4 regions of the Pseudomonas sp. S2_H10 genome follow, and region 3 is predicted to be linked to each of the others. Evidence: predicted binding sites of a transcription regulator. Region 3 holds the regulator's gene; each other region holds the start of a gene.
What was found. Region 3 encodes FliA, which starts transcription of late flagellar genes. Its sites were predicted from a motif close to CTAAAGTTTNNNNNNNNNNNGCCGNTAA; they were not measured.
Positions count from the first base shown of each region.

Region 1: the regulator FliA is predicted to act here: its motif matches at 5,642-5,669, upstream of flgM (flagellar biosynthesis anti-sigma factor FlgM).
Region 2: the regulator FliA is predicted to act here: its motif matches at 1,835-1,862, upstream of AB4O16_RS10820 (flagellar protein MotY).
Region 4: the regulator FliA is predicted to act here: its motif matches at 2,384-2,411, upstream of motA (flagellar motor stator protein MotA).

Region 1 is NZ_CP162754.1:2,166,289-2,174,112, reverse strand. Features, by position in the region: gene AB4O16_RS09540 (response regulator) at 1-282, shown strand, start outside; gene AB4O16_RS09535 (sensor histidine kinase) at 279-971, shown strand; gene AB4O16_RS09530 (glutamine synthetase family protein) at 1,173-2,417, shown strand; gene AB4O16_RS09525 (MFS transporter) at 2,480-3,856, shown strand; gene AB4O16_RS09520 (flagellar brake protein) at 3,923-4,669, opposite strand; gene AB4O16_RS09515 (flagella synthesis protein FlgN) at 4,763-5,230, opposite strand; gene flgM (flagellar biosynthesis anti-sigma factor FlgM) at 5,279-5,605, opposite strand; gene flgA (flagellar basal body P-ring formation chaperone FlgA) at 5,773-6,531, opposite strand; gene AB4O16_RS09500 (chemotaxis protein CheV) at 6,615-7,547, shown strand; gene cheR (protein-glutamate O-methyltransferase CheR) at 7,592-7,824, shown strand, end outside.
Region 2 is NZ_CP162754.1:2,457,996-2,465,819, forward strand. Features, by position in the region: gene AB4O16_RS10815 (argininosuccinate synthase) at 1-734, opposite strand, end outside; gene AB4O16_RS10820 (flagellar protein MotY) at 864-1,769, opposite strand; gene pyrC (dihydroorotase) at 1,929-2,975, shown strand; gene rnt (ribonuclease T) at 2,972-3,649, shown strand; gene AB4O16_RS10835 (peroxiredoxin) at 3,820-4,422, opposite strand; gene AB4O16_RS10840 (bacterioferritin-associated ferredoxin) at 4,734-4,952, shown strand; gene bfr (bacterioferritin) at 5,151-5,627, shown strand; gene grxD (Grx4 family monothiol glutaredoxin) at 5,827-6,168, opposite strand; gene AB4O16_RS10855 (molybdopterin oxidoreductase family protein) at 6,266-7,824, opposite strand, start outside.
Region 3 is NZ_CP162754.1:5,489,475-5,497,298, forward strand. Features, by position in the region: gene fleN (flagellar synthesis regulator FleN) at 1-711, shown strand, start outside; gene fliA (RNA polymerase sigma factor FliA) at 708-1,448, shown strand; gene AB4O16_RS24710 (chemotaxis response regulator CheY) at 1,616-1,987, shown strand; gene AB4O16_RS24715 (protein phosphatase CheZ) at 2,009-2,797, shown strand; gene AB4O16_RS24720 (chemotaxis protein CheA) at 2,852-5,113, shown strand; gene AB4O16_RS24725 (protein-glutamate methylesterase/protein-glutamine glutaminase) at 5,162-6,304, shown strand; gene AB4O16_RS24730 (flagellar motor protein) at 6,304-7,044, shown strand; gene motD (flagellar motor protein MotD) at 7,057-7,824, shown strand, end outside.
Region 4 is NZ_CP162754.1:4,231,840-4,239,663, forward strand. Features, by position in the region: gene AB4O16_RS18910 (rhodanese-like domain-containing protein) at 1-732, opposite strand, end outside; gene AB4O16_RS18915 (HDOD domain-containing protein) at 775-2,313, opposite strand; gene motA (flagellar motor stator protein MotA) at 2,480-3,331, shown strand; gene motB (flagellar motor protein MotB) at 3,335-4,351, shown strand; gene AB4O16_RS18930 (toll/interleukin-1 receptor domain-containing protein) at 4,513-5,004, opposite strand; gene AB4O16_RS18935 (caspase family protein) at 5,004-5,963, opposite strand; gene AB4O16_RS18940 (TIR domain-containing protein) at 5,966-6,373, opposite strand; gene rsgA (small ribosomal subunit biogenesis GTPase RsgA) at 6,573-7,604, opposite strand; gene orn (oligoribonuclease) at 7,711-7,824, shown strand, end outside.

The DNA.
Region 1 (7,824 bases), 3.3 Mb from region 3:
AATGCCGCGGCGGAACTCAACCGTCAGGGCGTGCGCGTGTACAAGACCGGCAATCTGGTCGAGGCGCGGCAGGTCTTTCGCAAAGCCCTGGCGATGCAACCGAAGAACATCAGTATCGCCCTCAACCTGGCGCAGTCGTTGTTGCACGGCACCGATACCGGCGTTGCTTCGGCGGAGCTGGAAGAATGTCGGACCTGTCTGAAAATGGTCGGTCTGATGCCCGACTCCGACGCGCGCTTTGCGCGTTACCAGAAGCTGAAAAGCAAGGCGTTTGGCCAATGAACGACGACCAACAGGCAATGGATTTCTCCACGGTGATTGCCTCGACCGTGCACGATATGAAGAACTCGCTGGCCATGCTGATGCAGGCCCACAGCCAGTGGCTGGCGCGATTGCCGGCGTCGGCGCAGCAGACGCTGGAGCAGGGCGTGATCGACTTCGAGTTCGCCCACCTCAACGGCATGCTGGTGCAGTTGCTGGGGCTGTATAAGCTCGGCGTCAACCAGATGCCGTTGCAACCGGCCTACCATGAACTGGACGACTTCATCGAAGCGCAGCTGGCCTGCCATCAGGAAGTGTTCGCCAGCCGCGGCATCATGGCCACCTATGAAGTGGACCCGCTGAGCCCGCTGGGTTTCTTCGATCGTGAGTTGATTGCCTCGGTCCTGGCCAACTGCATCAACAACGCCATCCGTTTTGCACGGCATGCCGTTTTGATCAGCGTCAGCGACGAAGCCGGGCAACTGGTGTTGACCATCAATGACGATGGCCCGGGGTATCCGGCGCAGATGCTCGAGCGTCAGGCCGATTATGTGCAGGGCATCAACCAAACCACCGGCAGCACCGGGCTGGGCCTGTACTTCGCCGGGCGAATCGCCGCGCTGCATCAACGCAACGGCGTCGGCGGACGTACCGAAATCAGCAATGGCGGACCCTTGGGGGGTGGCGTGTTCCGCCTGTACCTGCCCTGACCGGCAGCATATTTATCGACGCTGCTTGAAATTCCGAACACGCGGAGCCTATTTTGTACGGTCGCCGTTCGCGGCCCGCACAATAACAAGGATAGCGTCATGACGACCGTTGGCCTGAGTTCACTCGCGCAGCGATTGACGGGCATTGATGAAGTTGAATGTGTCACGCCGGATTTGAACGGCGTTCCACGGGGCAAGGTGATGACCAGCGAGGGCTTTCTCGACGGTCGACGGTTGCAGTTGGCGCGGGGTGTGCTGCTGCAATGCATCATGGGCGGATACCCGCCAGCACGTTTTTACGGCAGCGATGATGGCGACCTGGCGCTGATTCCGGACCCGGCACAGATTCACCGCTTGCCCTGGAGCAACCCGCCGCGTGCCTTCGCCATTTGCGACGCGGATGAACTGGGCACCACCACCAGCTCCAATCTGTCGACCCGTGGCCAGCTCAAGGCGGTGATTGCCCGTTACGCTGCCCGTGGCCTGGCGCCCGTGGTGGCGACCGAGCTTGAATTCTTCGTGTTTGCGCCGAACACCGACCCGACCCAGCCGTTCCAGCCACCGTTGGGGCTGGACGGGCGTCGCGAGGATGGTCAGTCGGCGTTCAGCGTCAGTTCCAACAATGGCTTGCGGCCGTTCTTCAATGAGGTCTACGCGTGCATGGCGGCCCTGGGGTTGCCGCGCGATACGTTCATGCACGAAATGGGCGTGAGCCAATTCGAGATCAATCTGCTGCATGGCGATCCGTTGCTGCTGGCCGACCAGACCTTTCTGTTCAAGCATTTGCTCAAGGAAGTTGCCCTCAAGCATGGCCTCAGCGTGGTGTGCATGGCCAAGCCGCTGGCGCATACGCCGGGCAGTTCGATGCATATTCACCAGAGCGTCGTCGAAATCGGTTCGGGGCGTAACGTGTTCAGCGATGAGGCGGGGCAGGAGACAGCCACCTTCCGCCACTTCATTGCCGGCCAGCAAGCCTGCATGGCCGACTTCACCGCGTTGTTTGCGCCGAACGTGAACTCCTACCAGCGCTTGTGCCACCCCTACGCCTCGCCGAACAATGCCTGCTGGTCCCACGACAACCGGGCGGCGGGCCTGCGCATCCCGGCCAGCTTGCCGGTGGCCCGTCGGGTCGAGAACCGCTTGCCGGGGGCTGATGCCAACCCCTATCTGGCGATTGCCGCAAGCCTGGCGGCCGGGTTGCATGGCATCGAGAACGCATTGGAGCCGAGCGCGCCGATCCAGGGTGAGTTCGAAGTGCCGGATAATCTTTCGTTGCCCTGTACCTTGCATGCGGCACTCGAGCGTCTGAAACGTAGCCAGTTGGCCAAGGAACTGTTCGGTGCGGAATTCATCGAAGGCTACATCGCTTCGAAGACCCTGGAACTGACCAGTTTTTATGATGAAATTACTCCCTGGGAACGGCGTGTTTTAGCAGCCCAGGCCTGACGACCCGTCGACATCCGGCTATCGTTTAGCGATAGCCGATTCTCACTGCAAGGAGTCGCTCGTTGCGCCAAATCTGGAAATCCTTTCGAGCGCTGTATTTCGCCTCGCTGATGATGTTGATCGGCTCGGGCCTGTTGAGTACTTACCTGGGCTTGCGCCTGGCGGCCGACAATGTCGACAGCCTGTGGGTCGGTGCGTTGATGGCCGCCAACTATTTCGGCCTGGTGCTGGGGGGCAAGATCGGTCACCGCTTGATTGCCCGGGTCGGGCATATCCGGGCTTACTCGGCCTGTGCCGGGATCGTCGGCGCGGCGGTGCTGGGCCATGGCCTGGTCGACTGGCTGCCGGCCTGGCTGTTCCTGCGGGTGATCGTCGGCCTCGGCATGATGTGCCAGTACATGGTGATCGAGAGCTGGCTGAACGAGCAGGCCGAAGCCAAACAGCGCGGGCTGGTGTTCAGCGGTTACATGATCGCTTCCTACCTGGGCCTGGTGTTGGGGCAGCTGATCCTGGTCATGCACCCGGCACTGGGGCTGGAGCTGCTGATGCTGGTTGCCCTGTGTTTCGCCCTGTGCCTGGTGCCGGTGGCACTGACGCGCCGGATTCACCCCGCGCCCTTGCATCCGGCGCCCATGGAACCACGGTTCTTTATCAAGCGCGTGCCGCAGTCATTGAGCACGGTGCTCGGGGCGGGCCTGATCGTCGGTTCGTTTTATGGTCTGGCGCCGCTGTATGCCTCGCAGCAGGGGTTATCCACGGAGCAGGTCGGTCTGTTCATGGGTAGCTGCATTTTTGCCGGGTTGCTGGTGCAGTGGCCGTTGGGCTGGTTGTCCGACCGCTACGATCGGGCTGTGTTGATCCGCAGTTTTGCGTTCAGCCTGGCCCTGGCGGCACTGCCGCTGGCGATCATGCCGAAGGTGCCGCTGGAGGTTCTGTTTATCGCCGGTTTCATCTGTTCGCTGGTGCAGTTCTGCCTGTATCCGCTGGCGGTGGCGTTCTCCAACGACCATGTCGAGGGTGATCGCCGGGTGTCCCTGACGGCGATGTTGCTGGTGACCTACGGCGTTGGAGCGAGTATTGGACCGCTGGTGGCAGGCGTGCTGATGAAGTTGTTCGGCAGCCAGATGCTTTACGCGTTTTTCAGTTTCTTTGCGTTGGTGCTGGTGTGGCGGATTCGTCCGAAAGCCGTGACCAACCTGCACCAGGTGGAAGATGCGCCGCTGCATCACGTGGCCATGCCGGACAACATGACGAGTTCACCGCTGGTGGCCTGCCTCGATCCGCGTGTTGACGAGCAGGTGGTGCAGGAGCAGATGCAAAATCCGGTGAGCAACGGGTCAGAGCCTGAAGCAGAACCTGAAACTGAAACTGAAACCGGTCAGCCGCCACAAGACCCGGATACAGGGCGGGACCCTAATTTCAGCGAGGCCAGGCCTTAAATCCAGGGCATAAAAAAAACGGGCAGTCACCACAAGGGACTGCCCGTTTTTTGTTGAAGCTATCTATCAGAGATCGTCTTTGTCGAACCGACGTGCTTCGCGTTGCAACTGGTAGACGAAGCGCTCGACCTGGCGCTGCACCAGCCCGCTCATGTTGTGGAAGCGAACGCCGGCGAAGGTGGTGGAGATCTTTTCTTCGAAGTGCAGATAACGCAACTCGACCGGAGCGGTCATCTTGCCAAAGGGCAGGTCGGCGTTGAAACGGTCGTAAACCTGGCCCAGTTGCAGGCTGCCGGTGATGTCGCCGTCGAAACGCAATTTGCACCCGGTAGCGGAAATATCCAGCAGCTTGCCGCTGATGGGCGCCTTGAGCTTTTCGCCGTCGAGGTTGACGTTGACCAGTTGTGCCAGCTTCAACGCCGCGCGGAACGCATTGCGGCGCTGGTGGTACGAGACTTCATCGGGCAGGGGCCCGCGATAGCAGCGGCTGCCACCGGATTCGTCGATGTTCAATGGGCCGTTGCTTTCCCAGGCAATGCGCACGCCTTCGTGGAAGCCTTCGACCCTGAAGGGTTCGCCCGCCATCAGGTAGCGCTCGCCATCACGGGGGATCATTTCGTCCAGGGCGATCATGTTGCTTTCACGGTCCAGGTCCACCAGATAGCTCTGGAAGCGCTGGCTGCGCTCATGGAACGTGATGATCAGCGGGTCATGGCTTTCGAGCAGCTGGCGCAGGTTGCTGGAGATTTCCAAGGGCGTGGAGAGCACCTTGGGTGGCTGCGGCGAATCATCCACGGATAAGGCATTGGACACGGTTAATCAATCTCCAGACAAAATTTGACTACGACTGGCCAGCATTCTGCCAGCATCTTTCGCGTCTTGGATAGAGCGGGCTCATCGAGCGGCCTAAGCCTGACTGAGCGGGCGCGGCTTAGCAAGCTTGGAGAATGTTCCGCTGGCATCGTAAAGCGCCGGGGTTTCACCACCGGTGAGGATTTTCAGCTGAGTGGCCGTAGCGACCTGCTGAGTGAGGATCGACTGGCCGTTGTTGGCGTTGATGGCTTGGCACTGGGCCAGGAGATCGGTCAGTACGTCACTTTGCGCGAGCAATTGCTCGCCAATGCTCGATTGACTGGCCAATTGCTCAAGACCGCCACGGTTGGTCGGCAGGTTGAGGCTGGCGAGGATTTCACTGCGCTTGCGGCCATGCTGTTCGAGCAAGACGACCAATGCCTGTTTCTGCGCCAGGATGTCCTCGAGCAATGGCATGTCGCGGCCATGCAAGGCGAGGGATTCGGTGCGCAGTAATTCCAGCAGGTGTTGCGCCGGGGCAAAATCGTCGGTGATCAGTTGCAGTAGATTAGTGTCGTGCATGGCTGGCCTTGGGTTTTAAGCGTCCAAAAGCCTGGCGCCGGCGGTGGCCTAGCGCTGGGCTTCGAAGTTGAGCAGTTTGCTGGCTACACGGTTGCTGTCGACTTTATAGCTGCCATCGGCAATCGCTGCTTTCAACTCGGCCACGCGGGCGTTGTCGACGGCAGGCTGATCGCGCAGCTTGTCAGTGACCTTCTGCAACTGTTGAGCCTCATTGCTGAGATGTACCGATTCCCCGCTTTTGACGGTGCCGGCCTGTTCGGCCGCGGACTCCAGCGGCGCGGTTTTGCCGGTTTCGGCGCTGTCCTTGCTGGCGCTGGTACGTGTACTGCCCGTCAGGGACGAGGAGCTGTTCAAACGGCTGAAATCGATGACCATGATAAAAAACCTCTGGGAATTTGGACGCTTGCCATGTTTTCGGCCATTCCCTGGAAAACTTTAGGCTCATTTATCAATGAACCTCGCGCGCGTCAGCGCTTGCCCTGCATGGAGCACAGTCTAGGGAACAGCCGCGGCAAGCGCCACATTGCGATGAACACAGAGCCTTACATGGACACTTCCACCTGCCCCGGCGCCATGACCTGCGCCTTGATGACCCGCTGGGAATTGAGGTTTTTCACCCGGATCTGTTCGCTCAGGCTGCCGTTCGACAGGGCTTCACCCGGCATGCGCACGCTGAGCGTACCGCTGCGTGCGGTAATGACCACCTGATCGCCCTTGCGGATGACCTCGGCCTGTTCGATATGCACCAGGGTAATCACTTGGTCGGCGACCATTGGTCGGGTCAGTCGCTGCCCGATCGCCTGGTCGAGGGAGGTCAGGTAGCCCTGGCTGATCAGGCTGATGTCGCGCTCGCGCAGCACCACATCCGCGGGTTCGACAATGGCGGCGCGACGCAGTGGCCGGGCGGCGCTGACGACGTCGCGAAACAGGCGGACTTGAGCGGGTACGTATACGGTCCAGGGGGAGGAACCCTCGCAACGTACCTTGACCGTGACGCGTCCCAGGGGCTTGGGACTCTCCAGCGTTGCTGTCAATTCCTTGTCGCACATGGGCATGTGCATGCGCGGATCGAGCTGCTTGACCTCGATCTCGTAGCGACCTTCCGTTTGACTGGTAGCCAGATAGTCTTCTACGGTGAATTCAAGAAAGCCCTGAGTGACGCCGATAAGCATGTCAGGCAAGGTAACCGCGTCAGCAAGGGCAGGGCTGCCAGCGTTGAACAGGCAAACGGCCGCCAGCACACCAAGCCATTTGCGGTAGGGTGTGGTCAGGCGTCGAAAAAATGTCGGTTCTGTGTTCATAACGATTAAAAAAGCAAGCGCCGTGCCGTTTAGTGATCAAGGCGCGTCGCAACAACACTTGGCGTTGGTGTAGGAGTCTGGGCATGGCTGGTGTAATGGATTCGGTAAACCAGCGCACGCAACTGGTGGGGCAGAATCGCCTTGAGCTGTTGTTGTTCCGTCTCGACGGCCAGCAGCTGTACGGGATCAACGTCTTCAAGGTTCGGGAGGTGCTGCAATGCCCCAAACTGACGCTGATGCCCAAGTCCAGTCCTGTCGTGTGCGGTGTGGCGAACATCCGGGGGGCGACCATTCCGATCCTTGATCTGGCAATGGCGACCGGCTCGGGTGCATTGAAGGACAAGAACAATCCCTTCGTGATCATCACGGAGTACAACACCAAGACCCGGGGTTTCCTGGTCCGCTCGGTGGAACGCATCGTCAATATGAACTGGGAAGAGATCCATCCGCCGCCCAAGGGCACCGGACGCGATCACTACCTGACGGCGGTGACGCGGGTCGACAATCAGTTGGTCGAAATCATCGACGTCGAGAAGGTGCTGGCGGAAGTGGCGCCGACGCCGGAAGCGATTTCCGTCGGTGTGGTGGATGTCGAAACCCAGCACAAGGCGCTGTCGTTGCGCGTGCTGACGGTCGACGACTCGTCGGTGGCACGCAAGCAGGTCACGCGTTGCCTGCAGACGGTCGGCGTCGAAGTGGTGGCGTTGAACGACGGTCGGCAAGCGCTGGACTACCTGCGCAAACTGGTCGACGAGGGCAAGAAGCCGGAAGAAGAGTTCCTGATGATGATCTCCGACATCGAGATGCCGGAGATGGACGGGTACACCCTGACGGCGGAAATCCGCAACGACCCGCGCATGCAAAAGCTTCATATCATCCTGCATACTTCGTTGTCGGGGGTATTCAATCAGGCGATGGTCAAGAAGGTCGGTGCCGATGACTTCCTGGCCAAATTCCGTCCTGATGACCTGGCATCCCGGGTAGTCGACCGGATCAAAGCAGCAGATATCAGCTAGGGGCCCCGCCCCTGGCAGTCAACGCGATTTAAGAGGCGGCATCATTGTCTACGGGTAATTTGGATTTCGAACAGTTCCGGGTATTCCTGGAAAAAGCCTGTGGCATTTTGCTCGGTGAAAACAAGCAGTACCTGGTCTCCAGCCGTCTCAACAAACTGATGGAACAGCAAGGCATCAAGTCTTTGGGTGAGCTGGTTCAGCGCATGCAGACCCAGCCGCGCAGCGGTTTGCGCGAACAGGTGGTGGATGCCATGACCACCAACGAAACCCTGTGGTT
Region 2 (7,824 bases), 3.0 Mb from region 3:
AGCACGGTGGCCGGAGTCATTTCGACGCCGTCCAGCGCGACGATGTCGCCGTTGCGGTAGGTCAGTTCCAGGTACTGCGGCTTGTCTGGCGCGTTCTCCGGGGAGACGGTCCATTTCCACATGTCTTCTTCGTGCTCGGTCCAAGTGTCTTCCAGCACGCCGCCTTCATAGGAGATGTGCAGCAGGTTGGCATCCATGGAGTACGGGGATTTCTTCTTGCCGTGGCGCTCGATCGGAATCGCGTGCTTGTCGGCGTAGTCCATCAGCTTTTCACGGGACAGCAGGTCCCACTCGCGCCACGGAGCGATCACTTTCACACCTGGCTTCAAGGCGTAGGCGCCCAGTTCGAAACGAACCTGGTCGTTACCCTTGCCGGTGGCGCCATGGGAAATGGCGTCTGCGCCGGTTTCGTTGGCAATTTCGATCAGGCGCTTGGCGATCAGCGGACGAGCGATGGAAGTACCCAGCAGGTACTCGCCTTCGTAAACGGTGTTGGCGCGGAACATCGGGAAAACGAAATCGCGCACGAACTCTTCGCGCAAGTCGTCGATGTAGATCTCTTTGACGCCCATGGCCTGAGCCTTGGCGCGTGCAGGTTCGACCTCTTCGCCCTGACCCAGGTCAGCGGTGAAGGTCACCACTTCACAGTTATAAGTATCCTGCAGCCACTTGAGGATCACCGAAGTGTCCAGGCCGCCGGAATACGCCAGAACGACCTTGTTTACGTCCGCCATGCCATCACTCCACGGGGTTCTACGGAAAGCCGGGAAGTCTACCGCTCATACAGAATAATTTACAGTGGCGCGACAGCTTATGACGACGAAGCGACAGATTATGTCGAGAGCGCGACGATGACCCAGTAGTCAGGAAGTAGCCGAAGCGGCCGCCTTCGTTGCTTGCGGGGCGACTTGTTCGGCAGGTGCTCCACGCTCCAGGCGTACCGCTACACGGCGGTTCTTCGCGCGGTTGGCATTGTTGGTATTGGGTGCCAGCGGATAACGTTCGCCGTGGAAGCGCAGGGTGATCTGCGACTCCTGGATGCCGTTGGCCTTGAAGAAATCCATCACTGCCAGGGCCCGGCGTCGCGACAGGTCGCGGTTGGTCAGGCGGTTGCCGCTGTTGTCGGAGTGACCGTCAAGCTCGATGTGATTGACCGTCGCATCGGCCTTCATGTATTCCAGCATGACCTGAAGCCTGGCCTTCGCAGCACTGTCGAGCTCGATTCCGCCACCGGGGAAGCCGACCTCCGATTGCTTCACTTGCTCGAAGTTCTGCGGCAACAGTTTCGCCACGCAGCCTTGATAATCGGCAAACGCCTTGGTGAACCTGACCGGCAGCAGACGCACTTCCGACACCCGGCCGTCCGCCGAGGAGTGGCGAACCACCGGGCTGCGACCGTCCATCAATCCGCTGATCAGGCGTCCGGCCTGGACCTGCGAACTGTTGAACAACACATTGCCGCTGCCGATTCTCACGGTGCCCAGGTTGATGTCGTCACGCCCCGGTTGCCACGGTGCGGCAGCGGCCAGCAAAGTCGCCGAACCGCCGCCCATCATCGGGTTATAGGCTTTCAGACGAAACGTTGCCTGCTCACCGGCCTTGCGCACGAACTCGCCCGAACCGAAATCGGTAATCGGCTGCGTCAGGCGGCATTCGAACTTGTCACCTTCGACCGTCCACTCAATGCTCTCCATACGGGTCTGGAAAGTCAGCGCCATCGCGGGAAGGCTGGCAAACACACTGAGCAAGGCTAAATAACGCTGGCGCACGGGAGGCTCCACTGGCTTCTACAACAAAAAGACCGACACACAGATGTTTACGGCATACCTGTTGGATATCGGAAGCTTCCCGTAAAACTTGATAGCGAGTGCCTGCAAGAGTCTTTTCCGGTAGCATTCCCCTCAGTTTGACCCGCCTGGAATCCCCTCATGTCCGACCGCCTGACCCTGCTGCGTCCCGACGACTGGCACATTCATCTTCGCGATGGTGCCGTGTTGACCAATACCGTCGCGGATGTCGCGCGCACTTTTGGCCGCGCCATCATCATGCCCAACCTGGTTCCGCCAGTGCGCAACGCGGCCGAAGCCGACGGCTATCGCCAGCGGATTCTCGCTGCCCGCCCGGCCGGCAGCCAGTTCGAACCACTGATGGTCCTGTACCTGACCGACCGCACCCAGCCTGAAGAAATCCGCGAGGCCAAGGCCAGCGGATTCGTGTACGCCGCCAAGTTGTACCCGGCTGGCGCGACCACCAATTCGGACTCGGGTGTTACCAGCATCGACAAGATCTTCCCTGCACTCGAGGCCATGGCCGAAGTCGGGATGCCGTTGCTGATTCACGGTGAAGTCACCCGCGGCGATGTCGACGTATTCGACCGCGAAAAAATCTTCATCGATGAGCACATGCGCCGTGTGGTCGAGCGCTTCCCGACCCTCAAGGTCGTGTTCGAACACATCACCACCGCGGACGCCGTGCAGTTCGTCAACTCGGCTTCGGCCAACGTTGGCGCGACCATCACCGCGCATCACCTGCTGTACAACCGCAACCACATGCTGGTGGGCGGGATTCGGCCGCACTTCTATTGCCTGCCGATCCTCAAGCGCAATACGCACCAGGAAGCCCTGCTCGACGCCGCCACCAGCGGCAGCGAGAAGTTCTTCCTCGGCACCGACTCGGCGCCCCATGCCCAGCATGCCAAAGAAGCCGCCTGCGGTTGCGCCGGCTGCTACACCGCTTACGCGGCGATCGAGATGTACGCCGAAGCCTTCGAACAGCGCAATGCGCTGGACAAGCTCGAAGCCTTCGCCAGCCTCAACGGCCCGCGCTTCTATGGCCTGCCGGCAAATACCGATCGCATCACCCTGGTCCGCGAAGAATGGACCGCCCCTGCCAGCCTGCCGTTTGGCGAGCTGACCGTTATCCCGCTGCGCGCCGGTGAAAAACTGCGCTGGCGCCTGCTGGAGGAACACGCGTGAGTGAAGAGCATTTCGACGACGAACTGGAAGGCAATGGTGGCGGAGGCGGTTCCCGCCATCCAATGGCCGCACGGTTTCGTGGTTACCTGCCGGTTGTCGTCGACGTAGAAACCGGTGGCTTCAACTCCGCCACCGACGCCCTGCTGGAGATCGCCGCGACCACCATCGCCATGGATGAAAAGGGTTTTGTGTACCCGGATCACACCTACTTCTTCCGTGTCGAGCCGTTTGAAGGCGCGAACATCGAAGCGGCGGCCCTGGAGTTCACCGGGATCAAGCTTGATCACCCGCTGCGCATGGCCGTGAGTGAAGAGTCTGCCCTGAACGATATCTTCCGCGGCGTGCGCAAGGCCCTCAAGGCCAATGGCTGCAAGCGGGCGATCCTGGTCGGGCATAACAGCAGCTTCGACCTGGGCTTTCTGAATGCAGCGGTTGCGCGCCTGGACATGAAGCGCAATCCGTTCCATCCGTTCTCCAGTTTCGATACCGCGACGCTCGCGGGCCTCGCATACGGTCAGACCGTGCTGGCCAAGGCGTGCCAGGCAGCGGACATCGACTTCGACGGTCGTGAGGCTCACTCGGCACGCTATGACACCGAGAAGACGGCCGAGCTGTTCTGCGGCATCGTCAATCGCTGGAAACAGATGGGCGGCTGGGAAGATTTCGACGATTGATGTTTTTCTGTAGGAGCGAGCTTGCTCGCGATGGACGTCAACGATAACGCGGGGAGCCTGACACCCCGCGGTGTTCTTGATTCCATCGCGAGCAGGCTCGCTCCTACAGGGTCTAAATCCCGCCCATAAAAAAACCGGCCTCGATGGCCGGTTTTTTTGTACCTGGTACCTTACAGCGCAGCAGCGTGCTCGGTCAGGTAAGCAGCAACGCCTTCTGGCGAAGCGTTCATGCCTTTGTCGCCTTTCTTCCAGTTGGCAGGGCAGACTTCGCCGTGCTCTTCGTGGAATTGCAGAGCGTCGACCAGACGCAACAGCTCTTCCATGTTACGGCCCAGCGGCAGGTCGTTGATGATCTGCGAACGGACAACGCCTTTGTCGTCGATCAGGAACGCGCCACGGAAAGCCACGCCGTCAGCGGACTGAACGTCGTAGGCCTTCATGATTTCCTGCTTGATGTCGGCAGCCATGGTGTAGCGGACTTCGCCGATACCGCCATTGTTGACCGGGGTGTTGCGCCAGGCGTTGTGAGTGAAGTGCGAGTCGATCGACACAGCGACCACTTCAACGTTGCGCGCCTTGAACTCGGACATGCGGTTGTCCAGAGCGATCAGCTCGGACGGACAAACGAAGGTGAAGTCCAGCGGGTAGAAGAACACCAGGCCGTATTTGCCTTTGATCGCCGAAGACAGGGTGAAGCTGTCAACGATCTCGCCATTGCCGAGTACGGCCGGTACGGTGAAGTCAGGGGCTTGCTTGCCTACGAGTACGCTCATTGGATATCTCCTGGTGTAATAGCGTGAGAAACAGGGTTCGCATCAGCCTGCCACCCTGAGGCGACAGCCCTGTGACACGATCCCCGGTCGCAAAAGACCGGACATCATACACCGCGTGTTTGAGCTGGCTTAGCTGTTTTTTCCCCTTGCGATGAAATCCCCGACGGTTTTGCATCACCGACTTGCCAGGCAGACCGTTCGTCAGCCATCCGCACTTATGAGGAAAAGCGCCCTGAAACCACTTTGACAATCATTCTCGTTAACATTAAGATCCATCGCAATTGAGACAGAATCAGCGACGGTCCTTCCTTATGTATGTTTGCCTCTGCACTGGTGTCACCGACGGTCAAATCCGCGATGCGATCTATGAAGGATGCTGCAGCTACAAGGAAGTCCGCGTGGCCACCGGCGTAGCCAGCCAATGCGGCAAATGTGCCTGCCTGGCCAAGGAAGTGGTCCGCGAGACCCTGACAAAACTGCAAACGGCCCAGGCTGCAATTCCCTATCCAGCAGAATTTAGCGCCGCTTGAATATCGAATTTTAAAGAACCGGACATATGTCCGGTTTTTTTATGTCTGAAAATCAACTAGTTATGCTCTAGACGCGGAACACAAACATTCTTATTCCGATTAATTTTCATTTAAGTTTCAATAACTTAGGTTTGACACTAGCAAATACGCGGCTCAAACTCTGTTCTATTGACAGCTATTACAGGGCAGGACCCCATCATGAAAGGCGACGTTACAGTCATCCAGCATCTCAACAAGATCCTTGCCAATGAGCTGGTCGCGATCAATCAATATTTCCTGCATGCGCGCATGTATGAAGATTGGGGCCTGAACAAGCTCGGCAAGCACGAGTACCACGAGTCCATCGACGAGATGAAGCACGCGGACAAGCTGATCAAGCGGATCCTGTTCCTTGAAGGCCTGCCGAACGTTCAGGACCTGGGCAAGCTGCACATCGGCGAGCACACCAAGGAAATGATCGAGTGTGACCTGCGTATTGAAAAAACCGGCCATGCCGATCTGAAAGTGGCCATCGCACATTGCGAGAAAGTTGGCGACTTCGGCAGCCGTGAACTGCTCGAAGACATTCTCGAGTCCGAAGAAGAACACATCGACTGGCTGGAAACCCAACTGGGCCTGATCGACAAGATTGGTATCGAGAACTACCTGCAATCGCAGATGGGCGAAGACGAGTAAGTTCTACGCCGTTAATCTCGATGCAATAAAAAGCCCCGCTCTCTTTTAAAGAGGCGGGGCTTTTTTTGTGCCTGCTGCTTTTATTGTAGGAGCGAGCATGCTCGCGATGGACTAGAGAGCGCTGCGGGGAACCAGGCTCCCAGCGTTATCGTTAACGACCATCGCGAGCGAGCTCGCTCCTACAGGTACAGGAACCGAATCAGGCTTCGGACTTGTTGGCAGCAGCGGCTTCAACAGCAGCCTTGATGGTGGTCTGCAACGAACCGTCAGCAGCCATCTCGGTCATGATGTCGCTACCGCCGACCAGCTCGCCACCCACCCACAATTGCGGGAAAGTCGGCCAGTTGGCGTATTTTGGCAGGTTGGCGCGGATTTCCGGGTTCTGCAGGATGTCCACGTACGCAAACTTTTCGCCACATGCCATCACGGCCTGTGCAGCTTTCGCGGAGAAGCCGCACTGCGGGGCATTCGGCGAGCCTTTCATGTAAAGCAGAATGGTGTTGTTGGCAATCTGCTCTTTAATCGTTTCGATGATATCCATGGAGCACCTCGGCTGAACTTTCCGACTCATGGGTCGGCACGGTGGCGCATTGTAACGGAAAGCCGAGCGCGCTGCTCGGTCTCTCCGTCGGTCTGACTCAAGCGGCTGCCACGGTCACCGGCACGCCATTGAGTGCGGCATTGCCCGACAATTCGTCAACCCGACATTCGTCGGTCAGGTCGTTGGCGCTGGAGCCCGGCTGGCTGCTGGCAATCGTCATTTGCACGCCCGGCCGCGCATGCCCCCAACCGTGGGGCAAACTGACCACGCCTTTCATCATGTCCAGGCTGCCAAGCACTTCGACTTCGATCACACCCACCCGCGAACTGACTCGCACCCGCTGTCCGTCAGTGAGACCGCGACTGTCCAGGTCGTCCGGATGCATCAGCAACTGATGACGCGGCTTGCCCTTCACCAAACGGTGATAGTTATGCATCCATGAGTTGTTGCTGCGCACATGCCGGCGGCCAATCATCAACAACTCGTCGGCGGCCGGCGCCTGCAAGGCTGCGAAGCGCGCCAGGTCAGCGACAATCGCTGCCGGCGCGGCCTGGATACGTTGATTGGCAGTCTTCAGGCGTGGTGCCAGGTTAGGATTGAGCGCGCCCAGATCGACGCCATGGGGATGATCGAACAAAGTCGCCAGCGACAGCTTGTGCTCTGACGTGTCGCCGTACATCCCCATGCGCAGACCGCGATCGATCATTTGCGCCGGGGCAATGGTGGGTTTCAACTCTCTGCCGGTCCTGGTGGCAAACGCTTTGGCCAGCCCGACGAAGATCTCCCAGTCGTGCAATGCACCTTCGGGTTTGGCGAGGACGGCACGGTTGAAACGGCTGACGTTGCGCACCGCAAACAGGTTGAACGTGGTGTCGTAATGGTCGTTTTCCAGCGCCGATGTGGACGGCAGGATCAGGTCGGCGTAACGCGTGGTTTCATTGATGTACAGGTCGATACTGACCATGAACTCCAGCCCGTCCAGCGCCTGCTCGAGCTTTCGGCCATTGGGCGTGGACAGTACCGGATTGCCAGCCACGGTGATCAACGCGCGGACTTGCCCTTCCCCTTCGGTGAGCATCTCCTCGGCCAGCGCCGAGACAGGTAGTTCTCCAGCGTATTCCGGGCGCCCGGATACCCGGCTCTGCCACAGATTGAAATGCCCGCCCGAAGTCGTCGCCACCAGGTCCACTGCTGGCTCGGTGCACAAGGCACCGCCCACGCGATCGAGATTACCGGTAACCAGGTTGATCAACTGCACCACCCAATGACACAGCGTACCGAAGGCCTGGGTCGAAACGCCCATGCGGCCATAGCAGACCGCACTCGGTGCCGCGGCGAAGTCCCGCGCCAACTGGCGGATCTGTTCGGCCGGTACGGCGCACAACGGGCTCATAGACTCGGCGGTGAAGGCCGCGACGGCCTCCCGCACCTCCTCCAGTCCATCAACGGGCAGATGGCTGTCGCGGGTCAGGCCTTCGGCGAACAAGGTGTTGAGCAGTCCGAACAACAGCGCGGCATCACCGCCCGGGCGCACAAACAGATGCTGATCGGCAATCGCCGCCGTTTCACTGCGGCGCGGGTCGACCACCACCACTTTGCCACCCCGGGCCTGAATCGCCTTCAAGCGTTTTTCCACATCCGGCACGGTCATGATGC
Region 3 (7,824 bases):
CTGCTGGACGCCGACCTGGGACTGGCGAACGTCGATGTTCTGCTGGGCCTGACACCCAAACGTACCCTGGCCGACGTAATCGAGGGCCGCTGCGAACTGCGCGATGTATTGCTGCAGGGGCCAGGCGGCATCCGTATCGTTCCGGCCGCCTCCGGCACTCAGAGCATGGTGCATCTGAGCCCCGCGCAACACGCTGGCCTGATCCAGGCCTTCAGTGATATCGGCGACAACCTCGACGTGCTGGTGATCGATACCGCCGCGGGCATCGGCGAGTCGGTCGTCAGCTTCGTTCGCGCCGCCCAGGAAGTGCTGCTGGTGGTGTGCGACGAGCCGACCTCGATTACCGATGCCTACGCCTTGATCAAGTTGCTCAATCGCGACTACGGCATGAACCGCTTCCGCGTCCTGGCCAACATGGCCCAGAGCCCGCAGGAAGGGCGCAACCTGTTCGCCAAGTTGACCAAGGTCACCGATCGCTTCCTCGACGTCGCCCTGCAATACGTCGGCGCGGTGCCCTACGACGAAAGCGTGCGCAAGGCTGTGCAGAAGCAGCGCGCCGTCTACGAGGCGTTCCCGCGCTCCAAGTGCTCGCTGGCGTTCAAGGCCATCGCGCAGAAGGTCGATACCTGGCCGCTGCCGGCCAACCCGCGTGGGCACCTGGAATTCTTCGTCGAGCGGCTCGTGCAGCAGACAGCAGGACCTGTGCTATGACAGCCAGCGGCTACAACCTCTACAAGAAGTCGGCACGCGATGCGCAGTACGAGCTGATCGAGCGTTACGCGCCGCTGGTTAAACGCATTGCTTACCACTTGCTGGCGCGCCTGCCGGCCAGTGTCCAGGTCGAAGACCTGATCCAGGCCGGGATGATCGGCCTGCTTGAAGTGTCGACCAAATATGACGCCAGCAAAGGCGCCAGTTTCGAGACGTACGCGGGCATTCGAATCCGCGGCGCCATGCTCGATGAAGTGCGCAAGGGGGACTGGGCGCCACGTTCGGTCCACCGTAATACGCGCATGGTCAGCGATGCCATCCGCTCGATTGAAGCGAAAACCGGCCGTGACGCTAAAGATCACGAGGTTGCGGCCGAACTCCAATTGAGTCTCGACGATTACTACGGAATTTTGAACGACACCCTGGGCAGCCGCTTATTCAGTTTCGACGATCTGTTGCAGGACGGCGAACACGAAGGGCTGCACGAGGATGGCGCGAGTGCTCATCTCGAGCCGTCACGCGATCTGGAAGATGAACGCTTCCAGGCTGCGCTGGCGGATGCGATTGCCAATTTGCCGGAGCGTGAGCGACTGGTGTTGGCGCTGTACTACGACGAAGAGTTGAACCTCAAGGAAATCGGTGAGGTCCTGGGGGTCAGCGAATCGCGGGTCAGCCAGTTACACAGCCAGTGCGCGGCCCGTTTGCGGGGGCGTTTGGGGGAGTGGCGAGCGCGCTGAAGGCAGTGTGGGGACACTGCGAACGAGGCTGGTGTGGTGTTGAACTGCCCCGGTCGCGATCTGTTGTGCTCCAGACAGTCATTGAGTGCTTTGCCGGATTGATTGAAATGGCGCGTCCAGGTGCTGGGCGCGTTTAAGACTGCTTGGAGGTCGAATTGGACAAGAACATGAAAATCCTCATCGTTGATGACTTCTCAACGATGCGGCGGATCATCAAGAACCTGCTGCGTGACCTTGGGTTCACCAACACCGTCGAGGCCGACGATGGCACTACCGCCATCCCGGTGCTCAACAGCGGAAGCATCGACTTTCTGGTAACGGACTGGAACATGCCTGGCATGACCGGTATCGATCTGCTGCGCCACGTGCGCGCCGATGAAAAGCTCAAGCACCTGCCGGTGCTGATGGTGACCGCTGAAGCCAAGCGTGAGCAGATCATCGAAGCGGCCCAGGCCGGCGTTAACGGCTATGTGGTCAAACCCTTCACGGCCCAGGCGTTGAAAGAAAAAATCGAGAAGATTTTCGAACGCATCGGTTGATGAGTGCGCCACGGGGGAGCTATGGGCAATAACGAATCTTCATTGGGCGACTTTGAGTCGACCCTGAAAAAACACGCCGTCGAATTGGTCGCGAGCCTTGAAAAAGGCAAGTTCGGCGACGCCGTGCAATTGATCCATGAGCTCAACCAGACCCGTGACCGCGGCCTGTATCAGGAGGTGGGCAAGCTCACCCGCGAGCTGCACAGCGCGATCGTCAATTTCCAGATTGACCCTCACATGCCGCAAGCCGAAGAAGTGTCGCAGATCACCGATGCCGCCGAGCGCCTGGGGTACGTTGTCAAGCTGACCGAAGCCGCGGCCAACCGCACCATGGACCTGGTGGAAAGTGCCACGCCGCTGGTCAACGGCCTGGCGGATGAAGCCCAGGCCTTGAGCGCGGACTGGGGGCGCTTCATGCGTCGTGAAGTCGGCGCCGAAGAGTTCCGCGAACTGGCCCGGCGGGTCGAGGGCTTCCTGGCGCGCAGCGGCACGGATAACCGCGCGGTGTCGGGCAACCTCAACGACATCCTGCTCGCCCAGGATTACCAGGACCTCACGGGGCAAGTGATCAAGCGCGTGACCCAACTGGTCACCGAAGTTGAAAGCAACCTGCTCAAGCTCGTGCTGATGGCCAGTCAGGTGGACCGCTTTGCGGGCATCGAACATGACCGTGAAGCGATGCTTGCTGAAAAAGATCCACAAAAACATCTCTCTCAGGGTGAAGGTCCGCAGATTCATGCCGATAAAAGAGAAGACGTTGTGTCCGGTCAGGACGATGTGGACGATTTGTTATCCAGCCTTGGATTCTAGCGTTTTGGAATTTCAGGTTTTTTGGGTTTTTAGACCTGTAGGAGCACCCCCTTAATGAGCTTCGGCGCCGATGAAGAGATCCTTCAGGATTTCCTGGTTGAGGCCGGCGAGATTCTAGAGCAACTGTCCGAGCAACTGGTCGAGCTGGAAAGCCGTCCGGATGATGCGGATCTGCTCAATGCAATTTTTCGCGGTTTTCACACTGTAAAAGGGGGCGCCGGCTTCCTCCAGCTCAACGAGCTGGTGGAGTGCTGCCACATCGCCGAGAACGTGTTCGACATCCTGCGCAAGGGCGAGCGTCGCGTCGATTCGGAACTGATGGACGTGGTTCTCGAAGCGCTGGACGCGGTGAACGGCATGTTCAGCGAAGTCCGCGAGCGCAGCCCGATCACGGCTGCAACGCCAGAATTGCTGGCGGCGCTGGCCCGTCTGGCCGAGCCGCAATCGGCTGACGAGGCGGTCTCTGCGCCGGTCGCCGAGGTGATCGAAGAACCGGTGGCCGAAACCGCTTCCGACGACATCACCGATACCGAATTCGAACAACTGCTGGACTCGCTCAATGCCGTCAAGGCACAGGCCGAGGCGCCGGCGGTTGCCCAAGCACCTGCAAGCGAGCCACCTGCCAGCGACGAAATCACCGATGCCGAGTTCGAGTCGTTGCTCGATCAGTTGCACGGTAAAGGCCAGTTTGCCATCGATGCGGTTGCGCCGGCTCCGGCTGCGCCACAAGCACCGAAAGCGGCGGGCGACAGTTCCGATATTACTGATGACGAATTTGAAGCACTGCTGGACCAGCTGCATGGCAAAGGCAACTTCGCCGTCGAGGCACTGGAGTCGGCCATCGCTTCGGTGCCTGCAGCCGCAGCACCCAGCGCGGCGGCGGCCGGCGGCGATCTGATTTCCGATCACGAGTTCGAAGCACTGCTCGACGAACTGCACGGCAAGGGCAAGTTCAGCGAAGTCGGCACCGCGGCGGTGGCCAACGGTTCGAACGCGACTACTGTTGCGGCAGCGCCAGCCAAGGCGGCGGCACCGAAACCGGTCGCCAAGGCCCCGGAGCCAAAAGCCCAGGCCCCGGCAGCCGCTGCTGCCCCGGCTGCGGCTCGCGCCCCGGCCGCGCCACCGGCGGAAAAACCGGCGAGCGAAGCCGAGACCACCGTACGTGTCGACACCGCACGTCTCGACGAGATCATGAACATGGTCGGCGAGTTGGTGCTGGTGCGTAACCGCCTGGTCCGCCTGGGCCTCAACAGCGGCGACGAAGCCATGTCCAAGGCCGTGTCGAACCTCGACGTAGTCACGGCCGACCTGCAGACCGCGGTCATGAAGACCCGGATGCAACCGATCAAGAAAGTCTTCGGGCGCTTCCCGCGCCTGGTTCGTGACCTGGCCCGCCAGCTCAAGAAAGAGATCAACCTGGAACTGGTCGGCGAAGAAACCGACCTCGACAAGAACCTCGTCGAGGCCCTGGCCGACCCGTTGGTCCACTTGGTGCGCAACGCGGTCGACCACGGCATCGAATCGCCGGAAGAACGCGAAGCCTCGGGCAAGGCTCGTGGCGGCAAGGTGATCCTGGCGGCCGAGCAGGAAGGCGATCACATCTTGCTGTCGATCTCCGACGACGGCAAAGGCATGGACCCGAATGTCCTGCGTTCGATCGCGGTGAAACGCGGTGTGATGGACAAGGATGCCGCCGACCGCCTGAGCGACACCGAATGCTACAACCTGATCTTCGCTCCGGGATTCTCGACCAAGACCGAGATCTCCGACGTATCCGGTCGCGGCGTGGGCATGGACGTGGTGAAAACCAAGATTTCCCAGCTCAACGGCTCGATCAACATCTACTCGGCCAAGGGCCAGGGTTCGAAGATCGTCATCAAGGTGCCGCTGACCCTGGCGATCATGCCGACGCTGATGGTCATGCTCGGCAACCAGGCGTTCGCGTTCCCGCTGGTGAACGTCAACGAGATCTTCCACCTCGACCTGTCGACCACCAACGTGGTGGACGGTCAGGAAGTGGTGATCGTGCGGGACAAGGCCCTGCCTTTGTTCTACCTCAAACGCTGGCTGGTCAGCTCCGCCGCTCACGAAGAGCAGCGCGAAGGCCATGTGGTGATCCTTTCGGTGGGCACCCAGCGGATCGGCTTTGTCGTCGATCAACTGGTGGGCCAGGAAGAAGTGGTCATCAAGCCGTTGGGCAAAATGCTCCAGGGAACGCCGGGCATGTCCGGCGCCACCATCACCGGTGACGGCCGCATCGCGCTGATTCTCGATGTACCGAGCATGCTCAAGCGTTACGCCACACGGCGTATTTGATTCTGGTGGAGCGGGGCGCCTGGCCTCGCTCCATCTAATGGAGTGTTTATGGCAGTCAAAGTCCTGGTGGTGGACGATTCGGGGTTTTTCCGCCGCCGCGTCTCGGAAATTCTTTCAGCGGATTCCAATATCCAGGTCGTCGGTACGGCGACCAACGGCAAAGAGGCGATCGATCAGGCACTGGCCCTCAAGCCAGACGTGATCACCATGGACTACGAGATGCCGATGATGGACGGCATCACCGCCGTGCGGCACATCATGCAGCGCTGCCCGACCCCGGTGTTGATGTTCTCCTCGCTCACCCACGAAGGCGCCCGGGTCACCCTCGATGCGCTGGATGCCGGCGCGGTGGACTTCCTGCCGAAGAATTTCGAAGACATCTCGCGCAACCCCGAGAAGGTCAAGCAACTGCTGTGCGAGAAGATTCTGAGCATCTCGCGCAGCAATCGTCGTGTCAGTCACTACAGCGCGCCGGCGCCTGTCGCTGCGCCAGCCCCGACACCTGCACCTGCACCTTCGAGCGTCGGCAGTTTTGCCAGCAGCGCGCCTGCGCGTCCGGCACCGGCACCGATCCCGGTGCGTACGCATGCGCATGCGGCCACTGCGTCGTCGCCCACGCCGAAACGCAAAAACTACAAGCTGGTGGCCATCGGCACGTCCACCGGCGGCCCGGTTGCGCTGCAACGGGTGTTGACCCAATTGCCGGCCAACTTCCCGGCACCGATCGTGCTGGTCCAGCACATGCCGGCGGCCTTCACCAAGGCCTTCGCCGAGCGTTTGGACAAGCTCTGCCGCATCAGCGTCAAGGAAGCCGAGGATGGCGACATCCTGCGTCCGGGCCTGGCTTTGCTGGCGCCGGGTGGCAAGCAGATGATGATCGACGGCCGCGGCGCGGTGAAAATCCTCCCGGGTGACGAGCGTCTGAACTACAAACCGTGCGTGGACATCACCTTCGGTTCGGCAGCCAAGTCCTACGGCGACAAAGTTCTGGCGGTCGTCCTGACCGGCATGGGCGCCGACGGCCGTGAGGGCGCGCGCCTGCTCAAGCAGGGCGGCAGTTCGATCTGGGCACAGGACGAAGCCAGTTGCGTGATCTATGGCATGCCGATGGCCATCGTCAAGGCTGAACTCGCCGACGCGGTGTACAGCCTCGACGACATTGGCAAGCACCTGGTCGAGGCCTGTCTCTGATGGATGTTCTAAGCCTGATCGGCATCATCATGGCCTTTGTCGCCATTATTGGCGGCAACTACCTTGAAGGCGGTCACCTCGGCGCCCTGGCCAACGGCCCGGCAGCGCTGATCGTGCTCGGCGGCACCATCGGTGCGGCGCTGCTGCAATCGCCGATGAGCGCCTTCAAGCGCGCCATGCAGATCCTTGCCTGGATCCTGTTCCCGCCACGCGTCGACCTGGCCGGCGGCATCGACCGCGTGGTCAACTGGAGCCTGACGGCGCGCAAGGAAGGCCTGCTGGGCCTGGAAGGCATCGCCGACGCCGAACCCGACAACTACGCGCGCAAAGGCCTGCAACTGCTGGTCGACGGCGCCGAGCCGGAAGCGATCCGGAGCATTCTGGAAGTGGATTTCTACACCCAGGAAAGCCGTGATATCGAAGCGGCCAAGGTCTTCGAAAGCATGGGCGGTTACGCGCCGACCATCGGCATCATCGGTGCGGTGATGGGCCTGATTCACGTCATGGGCAACCTGGGTGATCCGTCGCAACTGGGTAACGGCATCGCCGTGGCCTTCGTCGCCACCATCTACGGCGTGGCCAGTGCCAACCTGGTGCTGCTGCCGATTGCCGCCAAACTCAAAGCCATCGCGCTGCGCCAGTCGCGTTATCGCGAAATGTTGCTGGAAGGACTGCTGTCGATCGCCGAAGGTGAAAACCCTCGCTCCATCGAGTTGAAGCTCCAGGGCTTCATGGATTAAGGGAATAAACTCATGGCCCGTCGTCGACATCAGGAAGAGCATGTAAACCATGAACGTTGGCTGGTTTCCTATGCCGACTTCATCACCTTGCTGTTTGCTTTCTTCGTGGTGATGTACTCGATCTCGTCGATCAACGAAGGCAAGTACAAGGTCATCTCCGAAGCGCTGGTCGGGGTCTTTACCGACTCCGATCGTTCGCTCAAGCCGATCCCCATCGGTGACGAACGGCCGAAGACCGTGACCCCGGCCAAGCCGCTGGTCAAGGACAGCGACCAGGTCGATGCCGGTGTCTCCGGCGCCAGCGATCCGCTCAAAAGCATTGCCGACGACATCAGCGCGGCGTTCGGTGACCTGATCAGCTCCAACCAGATGACCGTGCGCGGCAACGAGTTGTGGGTCGAGATCGAGCTCAATTCCAGCCTGTTGTTCGGCAGCGGCGACGCCATGCCCAGCGACATCGCGTTCAACATCATCGACAAGGTCGCGGCGATCCTCAAGCCGTTCGACAACCCGATTCATGTCGAAGGTTTCACTGACGATCAACCGATCCGCACCGCGCAGTACCCGACCAACTGGGAGCTCTCTTCGGCCCGCTCGGCGAGCATCGTGCGCATGCTGGCGATGCAGGGGGTGAACCCCGGTCGCCTGGCTTCGGTGGGTTATGGCGAGTTCCAGCCGGTGGCCAACAATGCCACCGCTGAAGGCCGCGCACGCAACCGTCGGGTGGTGCTGGTGGTGTCGCGCAACCTCGATGTGCGCCGCAGCCTGACCGGCACCGGA
Region 4 (7,824 bases), 1.3 Mb from region 3:
CTTGGCCACCAGATAGGTGAAGCCAGAACGATGATGGGTCTGGCAGTGGGTAATCACTTCTTTGTCTTTGCTGATCCCGAGTTGTTCGAGGATCTGCGGCATGTCGGTGCGGATGCGCAGCTGGCGCGACTTGTCCATGCCGGCGGTCCATTCGAAATTGACCGCGCCGGGAATGTGCCCGCCCTTGGCTGCCAGGACCTTTTCACCGGAATACTCCAGTGGCCCGCGTGCATCCCAGATGGCCAGGTCGGCGGCGCCGAGACGGCTTTGCAGGTATTCGCGGGTGGCCGTGGGTTCCTCGTGCAAGGTCAGTGGAACCGGGCCGCCCACGGGTGGCGGGATCTGGATCGACATCGGCAAGCCTTCAGCCAGCCAGGCCGGCAGGCCGCCGTCTATATAGTGGTACTGGCTGTGGCCGATGACATCCAGCAACCAGATGAAGCGCCCGGCCCAACCGCCGCCTTCGTCGTCGTACACCACGTAGACCGCGTCGGGGTTGTGGCCCAACTCGCCAAACAGTGTTTCGAGTGCTGCCGGCGGGGGCATCAGCCCCGGGGCCGGGGCCTGGCCGAGCTGCGTGCGTTTCGGATCGACAAAGCGCGCGCCGGGAATGTGCCCTTCGGTATAGCGGGCGGTACTGGTCAAGTCCACCAGGATCAGTTCGCGGGCATCGAGGCGAGGGAGCAAGTCGCTCGGCTCGATCACCAGCGGCAAGCCAGAGAAGTCAGACATGTGAGGTCTCCAGAGCACAAAAGGGAGGATTGTAGCGCAGCCTTATTGGCCTCGGTTGCTAAAGCTGTGCAGGGCTTTTTCAATGCACTGCGCGGTTTTGCCGAAGGCTTGTACGGAAATTTCCGAAAACGGCCCGCCGCCCTGGTCCGCCACGACGATCATGATCACCCGGCCATTGTTGACCAGCGAGCGCAGCAGCAGGTGTTCGCCACTGAACTGCGAACGCAGGCTGTTGGGCAGCAGGGCCGAGAATTGCGCGTTGTTGGCTGGCGTCAGGCGCACCTGGGCCTGTTGCGTGAGCAGGCGTTGCAACACGTTGCTCTGGCTGACCACGAAATTCAGCCCGGCCGCTTCCTTCGCCAGGCCGGCCGTCTGGTGCACGCGCAGGTTGGCGTGGGTGCGGTCGGCCATCAGGATCATCACCCGACGCATGCCGCAGGCCACGAGGGCGTCCCGTGCGGCGATGGTCAAGTGCATGGCATTGGTGAAGCGGCTCGGCTCGACCAGCAATTCGGCGCATTGCCTGCGCCATTTCGCCAGATCTTCGGCCGTGGGTGCCGCGGCCGGCAGCAGTCCGGCGTGGACACGGTTCATGCCCCACGGCCAGATCAGCGATTCGGCGGGGTGCCAGAGGTCGGGCATGGCGTGATTGCGCGCGCTGTTGGCGGCTTGCTGGTGCAACTGTTGTTGCACATCGTCCATCGGCATTTGCAGGTAAAGGCTGGTCAGGTACTGCCAGCGCTCACTGTGCGGACTGTCCCAGGCGTGTTGCGCCGACAGCGCCAGACCGTTGGCCAGCAGCACTGTGTTGGCTGGCTGGTTGAGCCAGCGGCGCAGGGTCGGATCGTCATCGAGGCGGTTCTGCTGGCGCAATGGGTGCTCGCTGTCGCGGGCGATGCGCAGGACTTTGACCAGTTCCCGCTGTTCCGTGAGCAACAGGCGATAACCCTGCTGCACCCAGATCGGCAAGCGCCAGATATCCACCAGGGCCTGGCCGATGTCCAGCAGGCGTACACCAAACAGTTGTTGTTCGACCTTGCGTGCCGACTCACCTTTATGGATGACCCGCAGTTCCCACTCTTCGAGCAGTTTTGGATGGGTCAGCGCCAGCGGCCACAGAGGCGAAAGAAACAGCAGGCTGCCCCAGTGGATGTCCTGCCACAGGCGCGCCAGGCGACTGGCAAAAAAACCGTTGGCCTGTTGCGTGGCGTGCTGGCTGATCATCTGCAGCTGCCGCAAGGCTTTGGGAATCTCGGCGTGAGGTTCGGCGGGCAGGCGCTCGAGCAGCTCTTCGGTGCGCTTGAGGCCAAGGCGGTTGATCGCGATCTCGAGGTTTTCCGCAGGCTCGGTCATGCCGCCGTGGCTGTGCCGGTTGGCCTCGCGAATCACGCTCAAGGCCAGGGCCGGGCTGCCTTGCATGAGGTCGGCGATATCGCGCAGCGAGCTGCGATTGTCGCGGATGGCCTTGCAGACACGGTCGTGGCTGGCTTGCGGAACGGGAAGACGTACGCCATCGAGCAGCTTGATCCAGCCCTCGAGCGTTGTCGGTTTTGGTGTTGGTACGTTCGTTTCGTTAACCATGGTGGGAGGCGATCATCGTCAACATTACCTGTGCCCGGATTGGGTCGAATTAGCTTTTCGCCTGAACTGGCTATAGTCTGGCGCAGTTTTGCCGATAAGTAGAAGAAGAGATTTTTTAACTTCCGAATATGACCTTGAACCCGACTCAGTAAGTGCTCTCCTACCTATGGCTAAAATTATCGGCATCATCGTCGTATTCGCGAGCGTGCTCGGCGGATACGTGCTTTCCCACGGCAAGATTGCCGCCCTGATCCAGCCTTTCGAGGTCATGATTATCGGCGGCGCGGCCCTCGGCGCATTCTTGCAGGCCAACCCCGGCTACATGACGATGCACGTGCTCAAGAAGTCCCTGAGCATGTTCAGTTCGCGGTTCAACCATGCCTTCTACCTGGAAGTGCTGGGCCTGATCTACGAGATCCTCAACAAGAGCCGCCGCGAAGGCATGATGGCCATCGAGGGCGACATCGAAGACGCCGCCGCGAGCCCGATCTTCGCCAAGTACCCGACAGTGCTCAAGGACGAACGCATGACCGCGTTCATCTGCGATTACCTGCGCATCATGTCCTCCGGCAACATGGCTCCGCATGAGCTTGAAGGCCTGTTCGACATGGAGCTGTTCAGCCTCAAGGAAGACCTGGAACACCCATCCCACGCGGTCAACGGCATCGCCGACGCCATGCCCGGTTTCGGTATCGTCGCGGCGGTACTGGGTATCGTGGTGACCATGGCTTCGCTGGGTGAGGGCGACCAGAAGTCCATCGGCCTGCACGTGGGTGCGGCGCTGGTAGGTACCTTCTTCGGTATTCTCGCCGCCTACGGTTTCTTCGGCCCGCTGGCCCATTCCCTGGCCCACGATGCCAAGGAAGAGCTGAACGTCTATGAAGCCATCAAGGCCTCGCTGGTGGCTTCGGCTTCCGGCATGCCGCCATCGCTGGCCGTGGAGTTCGGGCGCAAGGTTCTGTACCCGGCGCACCGTCCAAGCTTCGCCGAGCTGGAACAAGCGGTTCGCGGTCGTTAAGTCATGGAAAATAATCAGCCGATTATTATCAAGCGCGTCAAGCGCATTGCTGGCGGGCACCACGGGGGCGCCTGGAAAATCGCCTTCGCCGACTTCGCCACGGCGATGATGGCGTTCTTCCTGGTGTTGTGGCTGCTGTCCACCGCCACGCCGGAGCAGAAGATTGCCATCGCCGGTTACTTCAAGGACCCGATCGGCTTTTCCGAAAGCGGCACGCCGTACATCATCGATCTGGGCGGCACGCCGACCCTGGCGCCGGAAAACACCCTCAACCCCGAGGTGAAGTCCCAGCCGCAGCCGGACAAGGTCACCGTCGATACCGACCAGGTCGAAGGCATGGCCGAGCAGGTCGAAAAGGAACGCCTCGAACTGTTGCTGCAAGAACTGCAGAACAAGGTCGAAGAAAACCCGCAGATGCAGAAGTTCAAGGATCAGATCCTGTTCGAGATCACTCAGGACGGCCTGCGCATCCAGATCATGGACGCGGAAAACCGCCCGATGTTCGACTCGGGTTCGGCTCGCTTGAAGCCGTATTTCGAAGACATCCTGCTGGCCATGGCCGACACCATCAAGGCAGTGCCGAACAAGATCAGCATCAGCGGCCACACCGATGCCAAGCCCTACACCGGCACCGGCGATTTCGGCAACTGGGAGCTTTCGGCCAACCGTGCCAACGCCGCCCGTCGTGCGCTGGTGGCGGGCAGTTATCCGGATGCACAGGTGGCACGCGTGGTCGGCTATGCCTCGTCGGCCCTGTTTGACCGCGAGCATCCGTTCAACCCGGTCAACCGTCGTATCGACATCGTCGTGCTGACCAAGAAAGCCCAGCGTGCGATCGAAGGGTCGCAGGGCGCAGAGCCGGCACCTGATGCACCGCAAGGTTCGACCGCGCCGGCTGCACCGGTCGACCCGAATGCGCTGCCGGCGGACAAGCAACCGCTGCCGGCCCACGAACTGCGCGAGCGTCTGAACCTGTTCGAAGACCCGGCACCGAAACCGGGAGAGCCAGCCAAGCAGTGACCAACAAAAAAGCCGACAGCGATGTCGGCTTTTTTGTGCGGCGTTCTCGCCCCCCCTGTAGGAGCCAGCTTGCTGGCGATGGTCGTTAACGATTACGCGTACTGTCTGGAACCACTCGACGAATTTAAATCCATCGCCGGCAAGCCGGCTCCTACAGAGCGTCAGAACCCACGGAGGATTCGCGTCTTGAGCTCGGCGTGAAAGCGATCCGCATTGGATTTGTTAACACTGCGCACCGATTCGCTGCCGGTCACCGATTCCAGCCCCATCGCGCGCTTTTGTGTCGTTTCGTTTCGATAGGCATCGATAAAGAAGTCGATGTCCCGCTCGTTGGTCAGCTTTGGCCACTTGTCCAAGTACAGCGGCAGCTCGGTCGGGCCGGTCTTGAACGAGCAGATGCGCCGGTTGGTGATGGTCGCCTCGCCGATTTCGAACGGGACCCACCACGACCGTGCGGTTCTCTCCGACACCACCGCGAGCAGGTGCGTGCATTCGCTGATGTTGCGGGTGATCACCCCGGTGATGTCGTCGGTGGTCTGGGATTCGGGGTCCAGTACGTCGAGGTAGGTCTTGATATTGGCCTGGATCAGGCGGGTGTTGATGTTGATCGCATAGGCGCGGTCCATGTGGCGGTAGCTGATAAATACTGGCATCAGAAATGTCCCTTGATCGCGAGTTCGCGGTAATAGGCGCCGAGGGCGGTGAGGCGGCAGCCAGTGGAGTGGATGGCGGCGTAGTACATGTGTTCGGCGTCCACCGGTTCGACCAGGCTGTGACGATTGCACTTTTGCAGTTGGGCGAAGACATCGCCGTGTTCCGGGTTGAACTCGGGTTCGGTCGGTTCGAAGCTGGGGGCGAGGGGGTATACCGACTCGGCCTCTGCGAACCACTCGGGGAGTTTGCGCAGGATTTCCTTGGGGATCAGCGGTGACACTTCGCGCAAGGAAATGAACTGCGACACGTTGGTCTTGAACACCGGGCGCTGTTCCCAGGCATCAAGTGCGTTGTCGACAAATGAATAAAGGCTGCCGGGGGTGATCTTGCCCAGGATGTTGGCTGCCCCGCCGTGCAGGGCCTGAAGCAACAGCCCGGTGAACACGCCGTGTTGCGCGCCCTCCATCGCAGGCTCTTCCTTTTTGCAGGCAGTCAGAATGGTCATGCCTTCGCCGACCACGCTGCCCTCGCTGCGCAAGGCGCGCAGTTCGCCGGCCGAGCCGCTCTGGCAACAATCGAGAATGATCACTTTGTTTTTGATCTTCGTGGCCTTGCTCGCCCAGTTGAGGATGTCGCTGAGGCGAATCCCGTCCTTGGCGCTCTTGTAATCCTGCGGGATCAACATGCCTTCGTCGGTGTCGGTGTCGAAGCTGCCGTGCCCGGCGAAATACAGCAGCGCGACATTGCAGTCCCCGGCAAACAGCTCGCGAATCTGGTCTTCGAGTTTTTCCCGGCTAAGGTAGTCCTCGGCGGAGGTCAGCACGATGTTCTTGAAGTTCGGATCGCCGTTGGCGTCAGTCTTGAGCACGGACGCCATGGCCATAGCGTCATTGCTGCAACCGCTCAGTCGCGAAACGTGGGTGTAGTCGTTGATGCCGATAAACAGTCCCTTGCGCATGGCTACACCGCCGTATGCTGGCGAATCGCGCTGATGATGCTGTTGGTGTTCCATGCACATTCGGCGTGTGCCGCATCACGTACCACCGTGGAAATGCGTTCGGCGCCGAACGGCTTCACCGCAATGATCACTTTGCCCATGCGTTTGGCGATCTCGATTTCCTTGTTGATCCACTTGCTGTAGGTGGAATACATCCCGGCCATGATCAACACCGCCGAGCATGGGCGGATCTTGTTTTCGATGGCCTCCTCAAGTTGCTTGTCGGTTTTCGCGCCGACAATCGGGTTGTCCGTGGGGACTGAAAAATTCTTGTAGGTGAAGCCGGGCTTGGCGTTGAGCAGGCGCACGAGATTGTCGTGGGCATGCGGATAGTTCCACGAGTGGCTGATGAACAGATGGTAGGTTTGCATGGGTTTTCCCTCGGTCTCGCGGAGTGCGAAGAGGGTTTGAACTTAGGCGATTGCAGTGCGGCTACAAGAGGCAGCCGCGGAAAGAGAAATTCCCTACAAGCTCGCGGGCGCGCGTCCTACAGAAAGGTCTGACGTGTAAATGAGGGAAGGATTCGGCCGCCGACCGACCTGCTCAAGGCAGGGCGGTCGGTGCATCTGTTTAGTAGCCGTTTTCCGGCAGGCTGGCGATGATCGAGCGGTAGCTGTTCATCCGTTGCTGCTGCACGCGGCCGTCTTCAAGGGCCTTGAGCAGGGCGCAGCCGGGTTCGCGGTCGTGCTTGCAGTCGCGGAAGCGGCAGGTGCCAAGCAGGTCGTTGAACTCGATGAAGCCGGCTTCGACATCGGCACGGCTGACGTGGCCCAGGCCGAATTCACGGATGCCCGGGGAGTCGATCAGCTCACCGCCGCCGGGGAAGTGGAACAACCGCGCGGTGGTGGTGGTGTGGGTGCCCTGGCCGGACAGCTCGGACAGCGGGCCGACGCGGGTTTCGACATCCGGCAGCAGGCTGTTGACCAGCGACGACTTGCCGACACCGGACTGGCCGACGAACACGCTGATGCGCCCGTCCAGTTGCGCCTGCAATTGCTCCATGCCGTTGCCGTGGTGCGCGGACACTTCCAGCACCGGATAGCCGAGGGTGCGGTACACGGCGAGCAAGGCGTTCAGCGCCGGAGCGTTGTTTTCGTCGATGAGGTCGAACTTGTTCAGCAGCAACAGCGGCTTGATGCCCGCATGCTCGGCCGCCACCAGATAGCGGTCGATCAGGTTGGCGTGGGGCTCGGGCAGCGGCGCAAACACGATGACGATCATGTCGACGTTGGCCGCAACAGGCTTGAGCTGGCCGCGGCTGTCCGGACGACACAGTTCGGTGTTGCGCGGCAGTTGCGCCACGATCACGCCGATGCCCTGGTTGCCGGCACGCCACACCACCTGATCGCCGGTCACCAGCGCCGGCAGGTTGGCACGCAGGTGGCAACGGAACACCTGTCCGGCCAGTTCGCCGTCCCGGGCCTCGACCTCGACCTGCACACCGAAGTGCGCGATCACCAGGCCGTGCTGTTCCGGGCCCAGGTCGCCACCTTCGAGTGCCTCGACAGCCGAGGACTCGCGTTTGGCGGCGCGGGCAGCGCGTTCGCCCTGAATCTTTTCGATGCGCCAGTTTTGACGACGATTGAGTTGGCGTTTGGCCATGGGTGTTCCGTATCAAGAATGCAGCGATTAGGTAAAACGGCCGCGAGTTTAGCACGCCCGGCTACCGGCCTAGGCTAAACTGCGCAGCATTGCCTAGGAGCCGAACATGCAAAACCCACAGAACCTGATCTGGATCGACCTGGAAATGACCGGTCTGAACCCGGACACCGACGTCATCATCGAAATGGCCACCATCGTCACCGACAGTGACTTGAACACC